One region of the Vibrio sp. 811 genome, then DNA from elsewhere that is predicted to be linked to it. Evidence: riboswitches for the same ligand, from Rfam matches in the RefSeq annotation. Region 1 holds a riboswitch; the other holds the start of a gene.
What was found. Region 1 has a riboswitch for cyclic di-GMP ahead of R7Q46_RS06445 (TfoX/Sxy family DNA transformation protein). Riboswitches for the same ligand answer to the same signal wherever they lie in the genome.
Positions count from the first base shown of each region.

Region 2: another riboswitch for cyclic di-GMP. It lies ahead of gbpA (N-acetylglucosamine-binding protein GbpA); the one in region 1 lies ahead of R7Q46_RS06445 (TfoX/Sxy family DNA transformation protein).

Region 1 covers NZ_JAWOUB010000002.1:580,504-586,326, forward strand. The annotation lists gene torD (molecular chaperone TorD) at 192-839, shown strand; gene purR (HTH-type transcriptional repressor PurR) at 1,308-2,312, shown strand; cyclic di-GMP riboswitch class I at 2,600-2,689, shown strand; gene R7Q46_RS06445 (TfoX/Sxy family DNA transformation protein) at 2,806-3,396, shown strand; gene R7Q46_RS06450 (TVP38/TMEM64 family protein) at 3,511-4,197, shown strand; gene R7Q46_RS06455 (DUF2007 domain-containing protein) at 4,218-4,538, shown strand; gene R7Q46_RS06460 (alpha/beta fold hydrolase) at 4,570-5,373, opposite strand; gene glgA (glycogen synthase GlgA) at 5,483-5,823, opposite strand, start outside.
Region 2 covers NZ_JAWOUB010000001.1:789,529-795,351, reverse strand. The annotation lists gene R7Q46_RS03490 (patatin family protein) at 1-272, shown strand, start outside; gene gbpA (N-acetylglucosamine-binding protein GbpA) at 327-1,790, opposite strand; cyclic di-GMP riboswitch class I at 1,889-1,989, opposite strand; gene R7Q46_RS03480 (fasciclin domain-containing protein) at 2,262-2,762, opposite strand; gene R7Q46_RS03475 (deoxyribodipyrimidine photo-lyase) at 2,843-4,324, opposite strand; gene R7Q46_RS03470 (DUF6482 family protein) at 4,434-4,739, shown strand; gene R7Q46_RS03465 (rhodanese-related sulfurtransferase) at 4,808-5,788, opposite strand.

The sequences.
Region 1 (5,823 bases):
CATTAAAACGCAAGATTTAGCGTTTTTATTGATTCAAAACAAGCTTGCCCATTGCTATTAATAAACGGTCATTTTTGACCATAAAACATAACAATTATAGTTACTGCTATTCATTTTAATTGATTACACTTAGGGGATATCCCTAATTGACTTTGTGATGCATGACTTGAAGCATCATTCAGGAGCCCAAAATGCAAGAAGTGAAAGCTTTTAATGAAAAACGCGCTGAAATTTACTGGTGGTTTTCGAGCTTGTTCGCAAAAGAACTAACAGAGAAAGAATTGGAAGCCTATCACAGTGTTGAAATTCGCAGTTTTCTCGCAGGTTTAGGTGAAAATGAGTCGCTAAAACCAGCCGTTGATAGCCTAGTTGATGCGCTGAATCGGTTACAAGATCGTGAAGATGCACAACTAGAGCTTGCAGCTGACTTTTGTGAACTGTTTTTGAAGACAGAAAAATACGGCGCTCTTCCTTACGCATCCATGTACATTGGTGAATCAGGTTTACTGAATGACAAGCCAGCTGAGGAAATGGAAAAGTTGATGACTGAATTTGGCGTTCAAGTAGACGAAAACCTAAAGGAACCTGCGGATCACTTAGCCGTTGAGCTCGACTTTCTCGGGAACATGATTATCCGCTCAAACGAGCTTGAACAAGAAAAACACATGGAAGAAGCCTTCGTTAAACAAAACGACTTTATCCAGCAACAATTGATGTCTTGGTTACCTCAGTTTTCAGACAAATGTAAACAATTCGACGAATTTGGATTTTACTCGAGTGTCGCGAAACTATTAGTTGCATTTTGTAAACTAGACAGCGCCTACGTTCTTGGTGAATAATTGCCGCCTATTTTTAGGGAGCCTGCCTATCGGGCTTCCTGTATGCCTGAAAGTGACCAATTGTAAGTAACTTGGGTATAATATTCGTTTGCCTTAACTTAGCGCAAAGACGCTTGGTTATTTAGCAGTCAAAATGTGACTTCAAATACACAAATCTCTTGCTGAAAACATTGCTAGTCAGTCCACATAGGGCTAAAATGTGAGCGCAAACGATTAAATATGATTTATATGTAAACCGCTGAAATATAGCGGTTTTTGTGTTTTCTTAACAGGTTGATGGCAATTTCTCATCAGATAGAAAAAAGATAAAATTCATCGACCGATGCTGCTACGCACCCTTTTGTCGCACTTGGATCAACCGCTGCCGAGACACTTAGCGCCAATTTTATATTGCTAGGTGTGAAACCATTAGAGCATCAGGTACATCCAATACGACATATTTCAGTAGCTCGATACAGGACACCATTTATGGCCACGATAAAAGACGTTGCTCGCTTAGCCGGCGTTTCCACTACGACAGTTTCGCACGTTATCAATAAAACGCGTTTCGTTGCAGAAGCAACGCAAGAAAAAGTAATGAAAGCCGTTGACGAGCTGAATTACGCGCCAAGTGCCGTTGCACGCAGCCTAAAATGCAACTCAACTCGTACGATTGGCATGTTAGTAACTCAATCAACTAACCTATTTTTCTCAGAAGTGATTGATGGCGTTGAGAGCTACTGTTACCGCCAAGGCTATACTCTGATTTTATGTAACACAGGCGGGATTTACGAAAAACAACGCGATTACATTCGTATGCTGGCTGAAAAGCGCGTTGATGGCATCCTAGTGATGTGTTCTGACTTAACCGAAGAACTAAAAGAGATGCTTGACCGTCATGCGGACATTCCTAAAGTGGTCATGGATTGGGGCCCAGAGAGCTCACAAGCAGACAAGATCATGGATAACTCAGAAGAAGGTGGCTACATTGCAACCAAACATCTGATTGACAATGGTCATACGGATATCGCTTGTCTAAGCGGTCATTTTGAAAAGCTTGCTTGCCAAGAGCGCATTGCAGGTTTCCGTCGCGCAATGAGTGAAGCGAACCTAGCTGTAAATGAAGACTGGATCCTTGAAGGTAACTTTGAATGTGATACGGCCGTATTAGTTGCAGATAAAATTACCGCAATGGACAAGCGCCCGACGGCGGTATTCTGTTTTAACGACACAATGGCTCTAGGCCTAATGAGCCGCTTGCAACAAAACGGGATCAAAATTCCTGAAGATATTTCAGTGATCGGCTACGACAACATCGAGCTTGCGGAATACTTCTCTCCACCGCTAACGACTATCCACCAACCTAAACGTCGTGTTGGTAAAAATGCATTCGAAATTCTACTTGAGCGTATCAAAGATAAAGAACACGAAAAACGAATTTTCGAAATGCAACCTGAGCTTGTAATTCGAAATACTGTGAAAAAAATGAACTAAATTTCACTGTATTTAACCGTGTTAAATAAGCGCTCTACAGGGGCGCTTATTTTTTTGGGAAAATTAAGTGTTCTCTAATACTTCACACAGCTCTAATAACAATTGACTAACGTTAACTCCCTGTTTTATATAAATGTAATATATATTAAGAACTCCTTTTCAAAGGCCAATTTGCACCTTTCCATATGCAAAATAGAGCATTCAATCTATCATTTTTATTGAACCGAAATCACACTTTTAACGCTAAACCGTGATGTTAATTCAATATAAGAAGTATGCTCATTGTGTCACGCACAGGGCAAACCATTCGAAAGAGTGGGACGCAAAGCCTCCGGCCTGAACCATATTACGATATGGAAGGTAGCGGGGTTACCGATGGCAAGTGTGTAAGCAATGACTTTACTCTGTAATGACATTGTTTTTACGCATGTTTGCTACTCTCTCGGACCTGACTTTTGGTGGCGTAATATTAATTACACCGAGATAACAAAACATGGATAAACCGATACTCAAAGACTCTATGAAGCTATTTGAGGCACTTGGTAATATCAAGTCGCGCTCAATGTTTGGTGGCTTCGGACTATTCGCTGATGAAACAATGTTTGCACTAGTGGTAAACAATCAGCTTCATATCAGAGCAGACCAAAAAACTTCATCTGACTTCGAGAAACAAGGGCTAAAGCCTTACGTTTATAAAAAACGTGGCTTTCCAGTCGTTACAAAGTACTACGCTATTTCCAGCGATTTATGGGAATCAAGCGAACGCTTAATCGAAGTAGCGAATCAATCATTGAAAAAGGCAAAGCTTGAGAAAGAACAGCAAGCAAGTACAAAGCCTAACCGTTTGAAAGATTTGCCTAACTTACGACTGGCTACCGAGCGCATGCTAAAAAAAGCCGGCATCGAATCCGTAGAGAAGCTTGAAGAGGAAGGTGCGCTTAACGCCTATAAAGCGATAAGAGATACGCACTCTGCAACCGTCAACATTGAGTTGCTATGGGCACTAGAAGGTGCTATCAACGGCACTCATTGGAGTGTAGTACCTCAAGCTCGCCGAGATGAGTTGATGAACGCCCTCCAATAAAAGTCGGCCTAAAAACTATCTTGTAAAACCGCAGTCTAATCTGCGGTTTTTTTGTGAAATTTTTTCGGTTTTCCTACTGTCTTATTACATATATCCCAAATTGGAATCAAAATTATGAATAAGAAACTGATATTAGGTCTCATCCTACTAGCGGCTATCGTCTTTTTAGGTATTAACTTTGGCCAGTATTTAACCTTAGAGAATGCAAAAGCCCAACAAGAAGCACTAACTACATACATCGATCAGAATTTTGTATTCTCGGCTGCGATTTACTTTTTTACCTACATTGCAATTACCGCTTTTTCTATCCCAGGAGCGGCAGTAGTCACCTTACTTGGTGCAGCCTTATTTGGTTTTTGGACAAGCTTGCTACTGGTTTCTTTCGCTAGCACTATGGGGGCAACACTGGCCTTCTTGAGCAGCCGATACTTATTGCGTGACTGGGTACAAAACAAATTCGGAAATAAACTCAACGCAATTAATCAAGGTGTCGAAAAAGACGGAGCTTTTTATCTATTTTCCTTGCGTCTAATCCCTGTATTCCCTTTCTTTCTAATCAACTTACTGATGGGCTTAACACCGATGTCTGTAGGTCGATTTTATCTCACTAGCCAAATAGGTATGCTGCCAGGCACAGCCGTATATCTGAATGCAGGTACTCAATTAGCAACAATTGAAAGCCTATCGGGCATTGTTTCACCCGCAGTATTAGCGTCTTTTGCGCTATTGGGACTATTTCCAATCATCACTAAATGGGTTATGAATAAAGTAAGGCCGACACCAAGTCAGCAAAACTTGTAATTGGTGAAGTGGGTATTTTGATGAAAATATTTATCGCTAAAAACCCAGCAGAAGCACACATTGTATGTGAGCTGCTTAAAGTGGAACAAATTTACTGTGAAGTTCGCGGAGAAGGTATTTTCGGCTTAAAAGGAGAACTGCCGTTTGGTGATGATACCGATCCTTATGTGTGGCTTTTTGACACTGCACAAAAGATGAAAGCTGAAGAAATAGTAAAAACATATCGAAAACAATCCGATAGGCATGAGTATCAAGATTGGCAATGCCCAAAATGTCATGAAATAAACGAAGGGCAATTTGGTGCATGTTGGCAATGTGGATATCAACTAGGAGAGCTATAGCGGCTCTCCTATTCAGTGGATGCACTCAGTTTTAAGCACATACAGCTTGCTGTTTAATAAACTCGATGGAGTGTTGATTGAAGTCTTCTGGACGCTCTACATTGCATACATGACCACAATTCGGGATTTCTCGTAGAATGCTGAGTTTATGTGCTGCAACCATTTCTTTGACAGGTTTAATAAACATGTAATCCCTGTCGCCCATTAAGTAAAGAGTCGGAATGGGTAACTCTCGATCTTTAAAATATTTCATTAACGGATTTACATCAGCGGCAAGAATAAACCAACGTTTAAATTCTTTTTGGCAAAGCTTCTTGGCTTCGCGAATAAAAAGGTGGCGAGATTCTCGTTGGCTTCTTTGAGGCATAACAATATAAGCGAACAGTTTGTAGAGCCACATGTACGGTAGGATATGCTTACAAAAATTACCTAATTTCACCAATATCTGAGAACGAGTGTTAAGCCTTGTGACAGCACCGCCGAGCACCATCGAACGTACGCGCTCTGATGACAATTCAGCAAGGTTTCGAACAATAATAGTACCAAGCGACATACCGACAAAATGAGCGGATTGGATCTTTAAATGGTCCAATACTTTCAAAATATCTTGGGTAACTTCCGTAAAGGTATAACGGCTAGCAATGAGCTCTTTAAGTAACTGATTTGACTTTCCATGACCTCTTAAATCGATCAGCAATAAGTTAAAGTGTTGCTTGTAAGCTTTAATTTGCTTGAACCAGATAGAAGAGCTACCACCAGCACCGTGCACAAATACAACCCACTCATTACTAGTAGGGTGCAAATAGGTTTTATGAAAAAGTAGCGGCTGGGTCATATTGAGTATCAAAAAGATCGTGCTATTGAGTAAAAAGCCATCCTACCACACTCCCCTTACTCAAGATAATAAAGGCACCTCATTCGGTGCCTTTCGTTACAATTTTAAGTCAAACTAACGCTGAGTGGTAAAGCTGCAAATAAGATTCTGCGGCCTTTTGCCAACAAAAGTCTCGTTGCATCGCGTGCAACTGTACTTTATTCACTTCAGGCTCGTTTTGAGCGTAGAGCAACAGTGCCCTTAGCATCGTTAACAACAATGCCTGCGGTGTCGGTTCGAAAAAAACAAACCCCGTTGCTTCAGATGGGTTTACATCATAATCGCTAACGCTGTCCTTTAAGCCACCAACACCGCGTACTATCGGTAATGTCCCATAAGCCATACTATAGATTTGGTTTAAGCCACATGGTTCAAACTCAGAAGGCATCAAGAAGAAATCAGAACCAGCTT
Region 2 (5,823 bases), on a different contig from region 1:
AACTTTTTGCGGAGCACCCCAAAATGGCGGATGCGATGTTAAGACGTGCAGATAACTATAATCAATCATTGGAGTTTATTCGTAACCCTCCACCAGGAACACATGTTAGGGTAATTGCCCCACCAGATAATTTTCATGTTCAGCGCTTATCAATGCGACAATCCGTTTTACTAGAAGGGTATGAAATGGGGCTGATTGAGGGGCGAGCGCATCTCACTAGTTTATCTGGTGTTTATGGTTTAGACCGGGAAAATTGTCATTTTTGCGTTTGATTATAAAAGAGCCTCATAGTGAGGCTCTTTTTACTTAACGTTCAAAAGGGTGATTTAGTTGACTTTATCCCAAGCCATCTGCCAGTGTGAACCTATTCCAGGCTCGTAATGGTTTGCGCTTTCTTTCCACTGCATACAGTAACCAGAGTATGGGAAAGGTTTACATTGATAAATGCCCCCGTCGCTGGCAAGCACTTTTGTGCCCGCCGTGTAGCTAGATAGTCCTTCAGGGAAGACAAAATCGTACTCACCAGATGGTGGCGGAGTAACTGACTCTTCTTTTAAGTGAAAGTCGAGTGTTTGCTGATCCACCAAGTTGCCATCTTTATCCTTAATACGTGTCACGAGCATATGGTGACCCGGCTCCGATTTACTTAAAGCGAGCGATATCGCCTCTACCGAGCCGTCTTTCATTTCGTTTGCCCAACTTGCAAGTGGTTCGCGATGGTGATTGTAAACGGTGAGTTCTGCATTTAAATCGCCTTCAGAAGTTAGTGTCAGATCCAACGTTGTCGGTGTTGACTCAATGATATACTCGTCTGCTAAGCCATCTACTGTGAGTGAGTATTCCGGAACAGGAGTTTCAATGTTATAGCCGATCTCTACTCGCTCAAGGCCGCTATTTGCTTGCAGATACACCGGATTAGTACCATAAACAGGAGTGAATTTATCCTCTGCATACTGCCCGGATTGCAGTTTTGCTTGTTCTTGGTTTAGCTTAGTCGCGAGTGCGTAAGACCAGTTTTTCGCTTGGCCCATTGCTGCATCGGTAATTTCTAGTTCAGTTCTATACGCCACGTTTTCACCTGCTTGATCAAATACGCGTGTATAAACCGAATCCCCAATATTTAAATCCATTGTAGGAATAATTTGACCGCCTTGCTTCCAATCTGGAATAACGGGACTGCCACCATCAAATTTCACATCGATCACGTTATAAAATGAGGCTGCAGTGTCGCCAACATCCCATACTGCCAGGATGACATGGTATCCCTCGCGAGTAGGCACATTACATTGATGGCTTACCTGTTTCGGGGGTTGAACCATATTGCCGTCGACGACACAGAAAGGAGTTAGATCAAAAGAGTCTCGTGATAGTGAAGCGTTTGGGTTCCAATCAGGCTTGGTGATGTAATATTTCCAGTCGCGCGTCACGTGGTTAGCAGTAAATGTCCATTCAAAAGTTTGTGTACCTGCTTGAATAGGGCGTTTTACCCAACGGTCGGCAGTTTGCTCATCAAGGGCAGCTGCTAAAGCGGTTTCGGCACTCGCTATTTTACCATCGCGAGGCCCTGTTTCGGGAAAGCCATCAGGGCCTTCAACGCTTTGCGGTTCATATTGAATCGCACCGCAGTTATTATTTTTTTCGTTAGTATCTGGCGATGGATACTTACATAGTGCCGAGCGACTTGCAGCGACACCACCATTGGTTTCTGATACATAACCGTGAGCCGCAGCACCTGAGCTAATGCTTGCAAGTGCTAACGCGAGTACGGATTTGGTTGGAAATGATTTCATCACATGTCCTCTGTTATGGCTGACAAACTAATGTCACACCCCGGCGCATGCTGAGCATAAAGCAACGCTACAGAAATTGGACTTCTGTAACACTGAGTCATGGTAACCCCGCTATCATGAGCATTCTTTTAGATTTTTAAATGCTGACAGACCGGAAGCTTTGCTTCCCACCCTTTCGAATGGTTTGCCGAAATGTGATTGAGCAGCCAAAATTTAGCTTAAGAATTTACATGTGGAAAAGTAAACGTCACTGACATGGAATCCTGTTCTCAAATTGAAAGATAACGATATCTTAACCTCGTCAATATTATGCAGTATCGTATTGCAAGATATTGATTTTAATTTTGTTTTTATCTTATTAATAATCATGGAGAATGAATGGAGGTTTGTTGGGGATAAATGGAGAGGAATCGTGCTAAGGGTGGAAGAAGTTCTGTCTAAAGGGCGGAGTGTACCGCCCTCTGGATGGTGTTATTTCGGCATAATGACAGTATCAATCACGTGAATGACACCGTTTTTAGCTTTCACATCGGTTGCGATGACATTTGCATCGTTAACCATGACTTTATCGCCCATGGTTTTAATCATCACATCTTGCCCCTGAACCGTAGTCGCTTTGTCTAGCTTAACAAAATCGGCAGCCATCACTTTCCCTGGGACGACGTGATAAGTCAAAACAGATACTAACTTGTCTTTGTTTTCCGGCATTAAGAGCATGTCGACTGTGCCGTCTGGCAGTTTTGCAAAAGCGTCATCCGTTGGTGCAAAAACAGTAAATGGGCCTTCCCCTTTGAGAGTGTCAACCAGGCCCGCTGCTTTCACCGCAGCAACAAGCGTATTGAAAGAGCCATTTTCAGCGGCAACGTCGACAATATCGGCTTTCATCATGCCATGCTCATGAGCCTTGACGGGAAGCATAAAAGATAATGTCGCCATCAGTGTCGCCGCGATAACTAAGATACGTTTGAACATAATGTGTTCCTTACTAGTTGAGGGTACAACGGGTTCCCTGGAGTGTGTTTGCATTTGTACGCATCGTGATTGAAAGATGATCATCGCGTCCTACTTTCTTTTGAGGGTCTAACATGTCGCGCAAGAATTCGTCTGCCTTCTTGTTTCACATCAGCTCGTTTCCGCCACGTCCATAAGCGCTCTCTTGCTGCCTTAGCTGCTTTGTCTGGTGCGATAAAAGGTGCAAGGTAACGGCTATCTGGCTGCAATTGATACATGACAGCTTCCATCTGGGTCATTGTCCAGGGCTCGAATAAAAGAGGGGGAGGAACCATTTGTAACTCAGGTACCCACTTGTAGATGAACGTACCGTTAGGATCATGTTCTTGGGCTTGCTTGATCGGATTATAAATACGGATTGTGTTAGTCCCGGTTACTCCTGCTTGCATTTGGAATTGTGGGTAATGAATTCCAGGCTCAAAGTCGAGAAACAGTTGCGCTAAATGCGTTACACCTACTCGCCAATCCATGTTCATGTGGTGAGTAAGAAAGCTAACCAGCATGGCACGCATGCGAAAGTTAATGTAACCAGTGTGGTGCAAACAGCGCATGCAGGCATCAATCAAAGGTACGCCAGTATGCCCGGATTTCCATGCTGCTAACTTTTCTTCATCGAAAGTACTACTTTGTCTAATCAATGGTTCGTAAGCCCGATTAACGCAGTAAAACTCCATGTCGTATTCCGATTCGAATTTTTGGATGAAGTGACAGTGCCAATGAAGCCGTGAAGACAATGCAATTAAGCTGCGACGAAATCCAGCGACTTGCCAGTGTTTCAAAAGGTATTGATAAACTTCACGCAAGGATATGTTACCCCAAGCGAGGTATGGAGAAAGTCGAGTACAGGCTGTGCGTGAGGCTGTGGGACTAGAAATGCTTCGATAGTAATCACGACCTCGACGATGAAAAAAGTCCTCTAGTGTTTTCCAAGCGAGCCGGCTTCCTCCCGTTTGCATTCCTTTGCATTTTGATAGCCAGGATGATGGTGGCGAAAACGAACAGCCGAGAGCTTCTGCATCCAATGAATGCAATAAGTCGGTTTGGAGCTCAATAGGGCTTATTGAGGCTCTCATGACAGAGTCCCAATGTTTGTCCCAACCTTGCCGGTTTTTTGCACCTCTGATAACAGCACCGTGTTCGAACTCAAACCAGTCGATGTTCTGCTTATACAGCCAAGCGGCAACTTGTTTGTCGCGCTCAAAGGTGCAGTTGAGTCCTATTTCTTGGTGAGAAAAAACAGCGTTGATTTGATATTGCGCTTGAATTGATTGAAAACATGCTAAGGCATCGTCAAACAGCACCGTGATTCGATGCCCATATGCTTTGAGCGTCTCATCCATGTCTTGCAGTGATTGCCAAACAAATCGCCAGTGGCGCTCAGAATAGTGTGGGTTGTTCAATAGCAATGGTTCAACAATATATAAAAGCACAGTTGGGTGCTTTGTTGATAATGCTTGAGTTAGTGGTTGATGGTCAGTCAGCCTTAAATCTCGTTTTAACCACACGACATTGATTGTTTGCATCGGAATCCTCTTTAGTTTCCGATGTTGTACGCAAGTAAACCGAAGAAATCTCATCCAATGATCGGTTTTATTCTACAAAACGTAAAGGTAACTTTTAGGGAGGTGACACATGGCAATACCATTGAGTAAGTTACAAAAATACTTCTATGTAGATAAATTGGTCATTCATTCGCTTGATCTCGCATTGTATCAGGCATCTGTTGTGATTGATGGAGAAGCGCAATTTATCACTGATGACAACGGCATCTTTTTGAGGGCTCATTCCCTTATCGAGATGCAAAAGAAGTGCAGGAATATCAAAGCAAATAAGCAGGTTTTAGTACATCAAAGTGCTTATGATGAAATGGTGGGGCTACCCGAAGGCAAAAGAAACAATCAACTAGAGGTATTGGTGAGGGATACAAAATTGTACTGAAAGAGTATTGGTGCGCAGTAAAAGCGAGCCACTATACGGCAGCTCGCTAAATATAAGGAGAGTTGGGCTTAGTCTTGTTTACGCTGCGCTTCTTTTTGCGCGTACTTAGCGGCACGTCGGGCTTCTCTTTGCTTGGCACTTTCACCACCAACATGCTGCTCGCCTCGCTGCTCTGCAAGAACAATTTGTTTTTCACGCTCGCGGAATCGAGCAATTTGTTCTTCTGAGTGTGTGCCGTGACATTTTGGACAGCTCACGCCTTGCTCGAACAATTCTGACTGTTTGTCTTCTTCAGTGATCGGTAGACGACAAGCGTTACATAAATCGTAATCTGCTTTTTCTAGCTGGTGGTTCACGGCAACACGACCGTCAAATACGTAACAATCGCCTTCCCACATGCTCTCTTCTTGAGGAACTTCTTCAAGATATTTAAGAATGCCGCCTTCTAGGTGGTAGACCTCATCAAAGCCCTGTTCTTTCATGTAAGCAGTTGATTTTTCGCAGCGGATACCACCGGTACAGAACATCGCAACTTTCTTGTGTTTTGCCGGGTCCATGTTTTCTTTTACATAGTCTGGGAATTCACGAAAGGTTTCAGTATTTGGGTTTACAGCGCCTTTGAATGTCCCGATCTCGATTTCGTAATCATTACGTGTATCGACAACAAATACTTCAGGATCAGCAATAAGATCGTTCCACTCTTGAGGTTTCACGTAAGTCCCCACTACGTGGCGAGGGTCTATACCTTCAACACCTAATGTTACGATCTCTTTTTTCAATTTCACTTTGGTGCGATTGAATGGCTGGGTCTCAGAATACGACTCTTTGTATACGGTGCCAGTCAAACGAGGTTCGTTGTTTAGCCACTCCAGTAGCGTATCAATACCTGCACGATCAGATGCAACAGTACCGTTGATACCTTCACTTGCCAGTAGTAATGTTCCGCGAATATGGTGTTTTTCCATCAACGCAAGTAATGGCTCGCGTAGCTCTTGATAGTTATTCAGCTCAACAAACTTGTACAGCGCACAAACTACATACTGACTCATGAGGTTTCCTTTAAAAATACAGGTGGTCAACGACC